2 regions of the Pseudomonas sp. 2FE genome follow, and region 1 is predicted to be linked to the other one. Evidence: riboswitches for the same ligand, from Rfam matches in the RefSeq annotation. Region 1 holds a riboswitch; the other holds the start of a gene.

Region 1 (5,428 bases):
CTGGGCTGCCGAGCAGGCTGTCGCGCAACGCCGCGTTGGGCTGCGGCTGCGCGCCGAGCAGGTAGGTCTCGAGTTCGAGCTGCCAGTCGTTCAGGCGCATGCGGCCTCCGTGCCGAGTGCCACGGCAGCGAGTGCGCGGGCCTGGTCCAGTTCGGCGAGCAGCTCGGCGAGGGGTGGGAAGTGATCGTCGCGCTCCAGCAGGGTGGCGACCGGGCCGAGGTGCTCAAGGGTACGCTGATAGAGCCGCCAGACCGGATCGCTGACCGGCTGATCGTGGGTGTCGATCAGGTAGCTGCCGTAGTCGCTATGCCCGGCCAGGTGCAGCTGGCGAATCCGCGCGGCTGGCAGCGCGCTGATAAAGTCCCAGGGCTCGAAGCCGTGATTGCGCGCGCTGACATAGACGTTGTTGACGTCCAGCAACAGCTCGCAGCCGCTCAGCTCGCTGAGGGCGGCGAGGAACTGCCATTCGCTGAAATCAGAGTTCGCGGTGCGCACGTAACTGGAGACATTTTCCAGCACCAGCGGCCGCTCTAGTACCTCCTGCACCTGGCGCACGCGGGCGGCCACATGCTGCAGGCTTTCTTCGGTGTAAGGCAACGGCAGCAGGTCGTGCAACTGATGGGCGTTGCCGCGGCTCCAGCACAGGTGGTCGGAGATCCACGCCGGCTGCACCCGGTTGGCGAGATGCTTGAGCTGCTGCAGGTAAGCTTGGTCGAGCGGATGCGGGCCACCGATGGACAGCGAGACGCCGTGCATCACCAAGGGGTAGTGCTCGCCGATGGCGTCCAGGTAATACAACGCCTTGCCGCCGTCGACCAGATAGTTTTCCGAGATGACTTCGAACCAGTCCACCGCCGGGCGCTGTTCGAGTATCTCGCCGTAGTAGGCGCTGCGCAGCCCCAGGCCGTAGCCGAGGCAGGGAGTAGCTGAAGACATGCCGGGCTCCTTCGCCAGAGTGGCCGGGGTGACCGTAAATCGGCCACCCCAGGCGCACTTATTTGCCGACTTTGCCGCCGGCATTGTTGCACTCGGCCAGGGTCATGTTCTTGAAGCCTTGTCCCTTGCAGGAGCCCTGCCCTTTGCAGGCGTTTTTCGCGGTCTTGCAGTCGTTTTGCCCTTTGCAGGCGTTGACGCCATAACAGGGCACCATCTGGGCCTCCTCGGCAAAAACCTGGGGCGAGATGCTGGCGAACAGTCCGGCGGCGGCCAGGGCTAAGGCGGCGCCAGCAGCGGCAGTTTTCATGGTCATGTTGTTATCCTCATCTGATGGGGGGCGTCGGCCGTGGACGGCTTACTCAGGCCCGACACATTGATAGAGTGAAGACAGTTTCTGGCGTTACAGCCAGGCGAAAAGAATTTCCCGAGCCCTTCAGCGATTCCCCCGAGGGCAGATCCAAGCGCGAGCCTGGCCACGAGCTTCTGTGGATCAGGCCTGGTCCGCCGGCCGATAAAGGTGTTCGTGGCCTGCGCGGTAAAGCGTGGAGTCGGCGAAGTCCTCGGCCGCCAGCACCCGGCCGACCAGGATCAACGCCGTGCGCTGGAAGCCTTTGGCCTGCACCTTGGGCTGGATGTCGGCCAGGGTGCCGCTGACCCAGTCCTGATCCGGCCAGCTGGCGCGGTGAATGACCGCCACCGGGCAGTCGGCGCCATAGTGCGGCAGCAGCTCGGCGACGATCTTGTGCAAATGGCTGATGCCCAGGTGAATCGCCATGGTCGCGCCGTGGCGCGCCAGGTCCGGCAACTGTTCGCCGGCCGGCATCGAGGTTTTGCTCGCGTAGCGGGTGAGGATCAGGGTTTGCGAGATACCCGGCAGGGTCAGCTCGCTTTCCAGCAGCGCCGCACAGGCGGCGGTGGCGGTGACGCCCGGAACTATCGCGAACGGAATCTGCAGTTGGCGCAGCAGGCGAATCTGCTCGCCGATCGCGCCATACAGCGACGGGTCGCCGGAATGCACGCGGGCGATATCCTGGCCCTGCTCATGGGCCGCCTTGATCAGCGCGATGATTTCCTCCAGGTGCAGTTCGGCGGTATTCACCAGCAGCTCGGCACTATGGCCTTCGAGCACTGCCGCGGGCACCAGCGAACCGGCATAGAGAATCACCGGGCAGGAATGGATCAAGCGTTGCCCCTTGACCGTGATCAGCTCCGGATCGCCTGGGCCGGCGCCGATGAAATAGACCGTCATGGGCCTCTCCTGAGTCGTGAAGTTGGAAACACTTATGGGCGACGAATGCAGGCCAGGGCAAAGCTGGCGCTGGCATTGCTGTGTTTGCCGATCAACAGCTCGGCCCGACTACCGCTCAACGCCTCGGCCTGTGCCAGGGCACAGGCCTCGGCCACCCCGGCGCTGCCGGTGGCGCGCAAGGCGATGGCGGAATGTTGCGTCAGCCGGCTAGCGAACGCCGCCAATTGTGCGGCAGAGAAAAACTCCAATGGCAGCTCCAGCGTTTGCGCCAGGGCCAGCAAGCCGGGCTCGGCGCGTTTCTGCTCGATACTGGCCAGCCCGCTCAAGTCCGCCAGCTGCAAGCCATAGGCATCCAGCGTCTGCTCCAGCAGCTCGCGCAGCACGGCTTGCGAACAGCCACGCCGGCAGCCGAGGCCGGCGATATAGAGCGGAGCGGCCGTCATGGCAGCGGCGCAGTGGCATGGATAGAAGCGTGGACAAAAGCGAAAAACCCGCTGACGGCACAGCCGTCAACGGGTTCATGTGCAGCCGGCCGAGGACCGGAGCAGTGGCTCACGCCGCGTTCGGGCCGGCGAAACGGCGATACAGCCAGGCCGAGAGCAAGCCCAACGCCACCCAGAACAAGGCATTGGTAATCAGCGAGGCCCAGATGAACTGGTGTTCCAGCGCCTCTGGCGCCAGGCTCGAATGCACCTCGGGCTGCGGCGCACCGATCACGTGCGGCACCAGCAGCAGCGCCAGGCCAAGGCTGCGCAACGCCCAGTACTTACCGAAGACGATCAGCGCCAGACCTACCGCCGTGGCCATGGCGGTACCGATCCACCAGTACTGACGCAACGCCAGATCGGCGGCGGCAGTCCCCGGCAACTCCGGCGGCAAGCCCAACGCAGGCGCCAGGCTGAAGGTCGCGAAACCGCCCAAGCCCCAGAGCAGGCCTTCCCAGGTCCGGCCCGGCGTACGCAGGCTGTACAGACCGGCCAGCATCAGCGCGAAGCCCACCGCCACCACCAGATTACCGCCAGTGGTGGACAGCACGCGCTGCCAGCCATCTTCCGGCGCCCAGGCCTCGGCGCTGTGCTCATGCGCGGCAACGCCGGCCTCATGCCCATGCTCGCCGACCTGTTCGGTGGCCGGCGCGCTGTTCTCGAAGGTTTCCGCTGTAAGAATCAGCGGTGCGACCCAGAAACTCTGCAACAGAGTCAATAAAAGTGCCGCCAACAGCCCGCTGAAGCCGGCCGTCTGGGCGATGCGCTTAATCATGGCAAGCCTCTCAGTGGCACGGAAATGCGGAGCTGTGGCGGGTATCGTGCGCCGCGTTGTGTACGGCATCGATCTGCGAGAAGCCGGCGAAATAGACCAGCAGTGCGCCCAACAGGCCGGCACCGATGGCCAGAACCAGGCGTTGCGAGAGCGAGGCACTGGCCTCGGCAGAATGTGTCAGGGTGCTAGTGGACATGACCGTTCCCTCTGAACTGGAAATGAAAACGTAGCAGAAGGGAACGCACGAGGAGCCGAATGCGAACGCACTCGAGCTTCCGGCTTGCGCCCGCCCACCGCGGGTTTGCCAAACTGTAATGATTTCAGGCCGGTCTCCGGGCTTGCGCTGACTGCTGGATGCGAACATCCACAGTGTCATGGGACTCACCTTCCCATGCCCTGCGGCACAGTGGTTTTTCGGTCCCATCATTCGCTTACCGTTGCGGGGGCAGCGTCGGACTAGCTCCTGGGAGCGCACCGACTTCCCGTTTCACCTTGCGCACGACCGCACAAGACACCTGAAACAGCCTTTCTAGAACATCACGAACACGGGTCGAGCGTCAACTTCGGCGGTGGCGCCGCAGTAGTTTTCACACCGCCTGAATTGACCCGACTCCGCGCACTGCGTAGCCTTGCCGCTTCGAGGTTCTCTGGGCTCAGCAAGCCAGCACCAGAGCTAAGAGGGAACGCGGTTGAACGCCGTGGCTGCCCCCGCAACTGTAAGCGACTTGATCTCTTCCAATGCCACTGCCGTATGCGGGAAGGCGAAGAGAGGGCCCCCTGATTAGGAGAGCGGGCCAAGTCGTGAGCCAGGAGACCTGCCTTCGAACTTCTTAGAACCTGTTCAAGATCTAGTCGAGCGCCGCTCAGGCAGATAGTGCACAGGTTCGTACGACAACCGGGCGGGGTGATCCGGTGGCGAACTGCTTAATGCGAGCCTGGTGCTCCGCTACGCTCGTCGCGCATGCCCGCCGATCCGCTTTCGCTTCGATCTGAACAGGGCTGCGCGACGCATGAAAACCTTGGCCAAACTACCCGTCACCATAGTTACCGGCTTTCTCGGCGCCGGTAAAACCACCCTGCTGCGGCACATGCTCAACAACGCCGAAGGGCGGCGCATCGCGGTGATAGTCAACGAGTTCGGCGAACTCGGCATCGACGGCGAAATCCTCAAGCAATGCTCGATCGGCTGCAGCGAAGAAGAAGCCGTCGGCCGGGTGTTCGAGCTGGCCAACGGCTGCCTGTGCTGCACCGTGCAGGAAGAATTCTTCCCGGTCATGCGCGAGCTGGTGGCGCGGCGTGGCGACCTCGACCAGATCCTCATCGAGACCTCCGGCCTGGCCTTGCCCAAGCCGCTGGTCCAGGCCTTCAACTGGCCGGAAATCCGCAACGCCTGCACCGTCGACGCGGTCATCACCGTGGTCGACGGCCCCGCTGTGGCCGCCGGCACCTTCGCCGCCTTCCCGGATCGGGTCGACGCCCAGCGCCGCGCAGACCCGAACCTCGACCACGAATCGCCGCTGCACGAGCTGTTCGCCGACCAACTGGCCAGCGCCGACCTGGTCATCCTCAACAAGGCCGACCTGCTCAGCCCCGCAGCGCTAGCCGCCGTCCGTGCCGAAGTGGCGGAAGAACTGCCGCCGGCGGTGAAGGTCATCGAAGCGCGCAGTGGCGAGCTGCCGTTGTCGATCCTGCTTGGCCTGAACTCGGAAACCGAGCTGCATATCGACGGCCGCAAGACCCACCACGACCTCGAAGACCACAACCTTGATGGCCACGCCGAGCACGACCACGAGGAATTCGACTCCTTCGCCATCCAGCTGCCGGAAGTCGATGAGCACTTGTTGCTGGCCAGCCTCAATAGCCTGGTCGAGCGCCACGGGGTGCTGCGCATCAAGGGCTTCGCGGCGATTCCCGGCAAGCCCATGCGCCTGCTGATCCAGGGGGTCGGCAAGCGTTTCGACAAACACTTCGACCGCGCCTGGC
Region 2 (5,428 bases), on a different contig from region 1:
AAGGGGGCGCGAAGGGTCGGTTAAAGCGCCTCTCAAGTGCGTCAGCCAGGCGCCCAAAGGCCACCAGCGGGTGCCAGCGTTTCGGCTCACCCAACACGGCATCCAGCGCCACGCCGGCCACAGTCATCAGGGCGATGCTCATGCCCGCTCACCCCGCTGCCGCTCTTCCCACTGATTGTCGAACACCAGTTCGGCCAGCGGCCGGGGTGTGGCCCAGCCTTCCTGCTGCAACATCGGTACCGGGTAAAACTCCGGCACCGGGCCCAGGCAGAGCACCGCCACCGGTTTCGCCCCGGCCGGTAAATGGAGCAGCGCGGCCAGGGCCTCGGGGTCGAACAAGGACACCCAGCCCAGGCCCAGACCTTCCGCGCGAGCGGCGAGCCAGAGGTTCTGAATCGCGCAGGCGAGCGACGCCAGGTCCATTTCCGGCAAGGTGCGGCGACCGAACACATGCGCCTCGCGGCCGTCCATCAGGGCCATCACCAGCAACTCGGCGCAGTCGCGTATACCCTCGACCTTGAGCCGCATGAATTCATCCGAGCGCTGCTGCAAGGCCTCGGCCGTGCGCACCCGCTCCTCTTCCACCAGGCCATGAATAGCCTCACGCAAGCCTGGCCGGGTGATGCGGATAAACCGCCAAGGCTGCATCAAGCCGACGCTCGGCGCCTGATGCGCCGCCTCCAGCAGACGCGCCAGCAGTTCAGGCGCGACCTGGCCGCCACTGAAATGGCGCATGTCGCGGCGTTCGGCAATCGCGCGGTACACCGCCGCGCGCTCGGCTTCGCTGAACGCGTGCTGGCTCATGCAGTTGACTCGCTCATGGTAGGAACAGGGCCGCAGCCGCCTGGGGATTGGACGGCAGATAAAGGTGGATATAGGAAGCGGTCAGCCGGCCGATCCGGTAAACCGCCTCGGCCGTGCGCTTATAAGTCGGGCAGACGCCACGGGCCAGCGGCTCCAGGGCGCAGTCCAGCTCCGAATAGTGGTAGGTGTGGCCACGCAGGCGCCCTTCCGGCAATTCGATTTCCTGCAACGCCAGCGCCTTCAGGCGTTTGTGCATCAGCGCCTGGCCGGGCAGCAGACCGAGCAGCTCGCCACGCTCACCGTCTTTATCGGTCAGCGCCTTGAGCAGGTAGAGCATGCCGCCACACTCGGCGTGGATCGGTTTGCCGGCGGCGTGATGGGCATGAATCGCCGCGCTCATCGGCTGATTGGCCGCCAGCTGTTGCAGGTGCAGCTCGGGGTAGCCGCCGGGCAGATAGAGGCTGTCTACCTCGGGTATCTCGGCATCCTGCAGCGGCGAAAACTGAATCAGCTCGGCACCCAACTGGCGCAGCAGATCGAGGTTAGCCTGGTAGATAAAGGCGAACGAGGTGTCCCGCGCGACGCCGATGCGCACGCCGGCCAATAACGGCTCGATGGGCTGGCTCTCAAACAGCTCGGGCGCGGCAAAACTCACCGGCGCCGGCAAGCCGACGTCGGCACTCGCGGCCAGGGCATCGGCGGCGGCATCCAGACGGGCGTCCAGATCGGCCAGTTCTTCGGCCTGCACCAGCCCCAGGTGCCGGCTCGGTAGTTCGATCGCGGCGCTACGCGGCAAGGCGCCGTACCAATGAATGTGCTTGGGCAGGCAGTCACGCAATATCTCGCCATGGCGGATGCTGCCGGTGCGGTTGGCCAGCACCCCGGAGAACGGCAGATCGGCCTGGAAGGTGGCCATGCCGTGGGCCATGGCACCAAAGGTCTGGGCCATGCCGGAGCCGTCGATCAGCGCCATCACCGGCACGCCGAAATGCCGCGCCAGATCGGCGGCGGACGGTGTGCCATCGAACAGGCCCATGACCCCTTCGATCAGAATCAAGTCGGCCTCACCAGCGGCTTCCCAGAGCAGGCGACGGCTTTCCACCGCGCCGACCATCCACAGGTCGAGCTGATAGACCGGCGCGGCGCTGGCGCGGGCGAGGATCATCGGGTCGAGAAAGTCCGGCCCGCACTTGAACACCCGCACCCGCTTGCCCTGGCGCGTATGCAGCCGCGCCAGGGCGGCGGTGACGGTGGTCTTGCCCTGGCCGGAAGCCGGCGCGGCGATCAACAGGGCCGGGCATTGGCGTGCGGAGCTCATGCGCTCAAACCTCGTCCGTAGGGTGCATTCGACCGCAGGGCAATGCACCGCATGGCCTCCGGATGGTGGATTGCCGCGTTGCGGCGAATCCACCCTACTAAAGCCAGGCGCCTCAAAACTCCACCCCTTTCTGCGCCTTCACGCCGGACTTGAACGCATGCTTGAGCATGCCCATTTCGGTCACGGTGTCTGCCGCCTCGATCAAGCCGGGCGGCGCACCACGGCCGGTGGCGACCACGTGCTGCAACAGCGGGCGACCACCGATATCGGCCAGCACGGTGTCCAACGGCAAATAGCCATGCTTGAGCGCGATATTCAGCTCATCCAGCACCACCAGGCCGATCTCGGGGTCATTCAACAACTGCTTGGCCACCGCCCAGGCGGCGACGGCCTTGTCGATATCGCGCTGGCGATCCTGGGTGTCCCAGGTGTAACCCTCACCCATCACGTGGTAGCTGACTTCCTCGGGGAAGCGGCGGAAGAATCGCTCTTCGCCAGTGCTCGCCGCGCCTTTGATGAACTGCACCACGCCGACCTTCATGCCATGTCCCAACGCGCGGGCGACCATACCGAAGGCCGAGCTGCTTTTGCCTTTGCCATTGCCGGTGTGCACCAGCAACAGACCGTATTGGTCTTGCGCCTGGGCGATCTTTTCGTCGACCAGGGCCTTCTTGCGCTCCATCCGGGCCTTGTGGCGGGCGTCTCTTTCTGCTGACTCGCTCATCGTTTCACCTCAGAACCTTGCTGCACGTTGGAGGCTGCCCAAACACCGCTGGAAGCGCGAAAAGGGTGTAGAGACAGACTAGTCAGGAAAGAATGCCGCCCGGGACACGGCGGACAAAGTCTCGCCACCGCCGAACCAATAGCTGGCACCAGAAAGGACTTACTCATCGAGACAGGATCTCCACCACTCTCGCCCACAGGACTCAGGCTGGGTAAAGCTTGCGGAGAACAGCGGACGCACAGGCCGCAGCGCAGCCTACACGCCAGACAACGCCCTCCGCGATGCCGTGGACTGCGACAGGCCGGTCTCCGGGCTTACGAGCGGAACACCTTCGAGATGAGGCGTTCGCAAAACCGCACCTTCCCGTGCAGGGCACAGTGGCTAAAAGCGGCTTCTTGACTCGTCTACCGTTGCGGGGGCAGCGCCGGAATAGTTTTGCCTGACTGCTCATTAAATGAACAACTGCAAGAACGCACCGGCTTCCCTGTTTCACCCCGCCGGCACTAAGCCTGGGGGCACCTGAAGCAAGGCAGGCAGGTTAGAGGGTTGGCGGTGGAGCGTCAACGCGGCACTAAGGGTGAATATGGCCAGCTTGCAGCTGAACTCGGCATAGGTGCCGCCAAGCAGCGCACTTTGCCCGGCCGGTGGTGGCGGCCAAAGGCCTTATCCAGTCTTCAAATGCTCTGGCTAGGTGCCGGTGAAGTGTTGAGCTGGCCCGCTGGGTCTTGCACTTTTCCAATGCTCGCCTTGCAACAGCTAACTCAGACATAGCCAAACGAAAAGGCCGGACCCCATGGGTTCCGGCCTTTCGATTTGGTGGACCGAAGGAGGATCGAACTCCCGACCTCCACGTTGCGAACGTGGCGCTCTCCCAGCTGAGCTATCGGCCCTAAGACGGGCTGAATATAGCTCACCGGCTGCAGACTGGCGCTGGCAGGCGGACGCGGTCAAGCCTGTTCGAGTGAATCGTTGGAAAAAGCTGTTGGGGCGAACTCATGCGCCCAGGCCCTGCACAGCTGTCAGTGTTTACGGCAGAGGGTCAGACCATCGCCGATGGGCAGCAGAGACAAATCCAGGCGTTGGTCGTTTTTCAGGCGCCGGTTGAGGGCTTGGATAGCGCGGGTGTCGGCGCTGTCGGGCGCCTGTTCCAGGACTCGCCCACTCCACAGGGTGTTATCGAACAGGATCAAAGCGCCCGGCCGGGCCAGCACCAGGGCATGCTCCAGGTAAACCGGGTAGTTGGCCTTGTCGGCGTCGATAAAGATCAGATCGAAGGTTCCGCTCTGCCCTTCTCGCTCCAGCAGACCAAGGGTCTCCAGCGCCGGCGCCAGACGCAGGTCGATGCGTTCGTGCACTCCCGCCTGCTGCCAGTAGCGACGGGCGATGGCGTTGTAGTCGCCGGGCAGGTCGCAGCAAATCAGTTGGCCATCTTCCGGCATGGCGCTGGCCATACAGAGGGCGCTGTAGCCGGTGAAGGTGCCGATTTCCAGCAGGCGTTTGGCACCGATTAGCTTGACCAGCAGCGCCATGAATTGACCCTGCTCCGGGGCGATCTGCCAGCGCGCCATGGGCAAGGCTTGAGTTTCCTCGCGCAGGCACTTGAGCAGCGGCGTTTCACGCAGGGAGACCTCGAGCAGGTAGTTATACAGCGCGTCGTCGAGGTTCAGGGTACGGCCGGTCATGCGGCACTCCTATGTAAATGGGCGTGGGTAGATAGGCGCGTGCAGATCAGGGCGTGCGGGCGAGACGGGCCGGATTGAGCACCCGCTTGGCCTCCAGGTAGCTCTTCTGCCAGTAGGCAGTCGCCAGGCTATCCAAGCGCACGGTGCCGCCACTGGAGGGCGCGTGAACGAAACGCCCTTCCCCGACGTAAATACCCGCGTGGCTGACCTGACCGCCGCCATTGGTGGCGAAGAACAGCAGATCGCCGGTCTGCAACGCGTCACGCCGCACGCTCGGCGCACGCATGCCGATCATCTCGCGGGTTGAGCGCGGCAAGGCGATGCCGGCTGCATCCCGGTAGACGTAGCCGATCAGGCCGCTGCAATCGAAGCCGCTGTCTGGGGTATTGCCGCCGTAACGGTAAGGCGTGCCGACCAGCCCCAAGGCGCGCAACAGCACATCATCGGCGGCGCCACTGTGCTCGGTGGTGAAAACGCTTTCCGGAGGGGCGGTGTTGCTCGCGCAGGCAGTCAGCAGCGCGGCGAGTACGAGTAGGGCGAGACGGGCCGTGGCGGGCATAAGCGAGGCGGCTCTGATTCTTAGTGCGCTCTACTCTGCCGCGAGGTACGAGCGCGCGCAAGCTTTGCGCTTGCGCGCGCTGAACTCAATGGAGATTAAGGGTGCAGCGGATTGTGGCTAACCGAAGCCAGCGCCAAGGCGCGCTTGGCCTCGATGAAGGTACGGCTCCAGTATTTATCATCCAGGCTGTCCACCCGCACACCGCCGCTGCGGCTGCTGGAAGAATGGATGAACTGATCATCGCCGAGGTAGATGCCGGCGTGGCTGACCCGGCCACGGCCGTTGGTGCTGAAGAACAACAGATCGCCAGGCTCCAGCTCGGTACGCTCCACCAGCGGTGC

The links. A riboswitch is a leader RNA that binds a small molecule or an ion and turns the genes downstream of it on or off. The one in region 1 is predicted to bind cobalamin.
Region 2: another riboswitch for cobalamin. It lies ahead of cobO (cob(I)yrinic acid a,c-diamide adenosyltransferase); the one in region 1 lies ahead of FFS12_RS07080 (CbtB domain-containing protein).

What each region holds. Positions count from the first base shown of each region.
Region 1 is NZ_SCMO01000002.1:431,921-437,348, reverse strand. It holds gene FFS12_RS07110 (DUF2063 domain-containing protein) at 1-100, opposite strand, end outside; gene FFS12_RS07105 (DUF692 domain-containing protein) at 91-936, opposite strand; gene FFS12_RS07100 (hypothetical protein) at 995-1,249, opposite strand; gene cobM (precorrin-4 C(11)-methyltransferase) at 1,427-2,185, opposite strand; gene FFS12_RS07090 (cobalamin biosynthesis protein) at 2,218-2,628, opposite strand; gene FFS12_RS07085 (CbtA family protein) at 2,738-3,445, opposite strand; gene FFS12_RS07080 (CbtB domain-containing protein) at 3,456-3,641, opposite strand; cobalamin riboswitch at 3,751-3,979, opposite strand; cobalamin riboswitch at 4,069-4,283, shown strand; gene cobW (cobalamin biosynthesis protein CobW) at 4,456-5,428, shown strand, end outside.
Region 2 is NZ_SCMO01000001.1:265,137-270,564, reverse strand. It holds gene cbiB (adenosylcobinamide-phosphate synthase CbiB) at 1-142, opposite strand, end outside; gene bluB (5,6-dimethylbenzimidazole synthase) at 139-804, opposite strand; gene FFS12_RS01325 (cobyrinate a,c-diamide synthase) at 818-2,122, opposite strand; gene cobO (cob(I)yrinic acid a,c-diamide adenosyltransferase) at 2,235-2,846, opposite strand; cobalamin riboswitch at 3,128-3,384, opposite strand; tRNA gene FFS12_RS01315 (tRNA-Ala) at 3,661-3,736, opposite strand; gene FFS12_RS01310 (O-methyltransferase) at 3,866-4,528, opposite strand; gene FFS12_RS01305 (C40 family peptidase) at 4,575-5,087, opposite strand; gene FFS12_RS01300 (C40 family peptidase) at 5,183-5,428, opposite strand, start outside.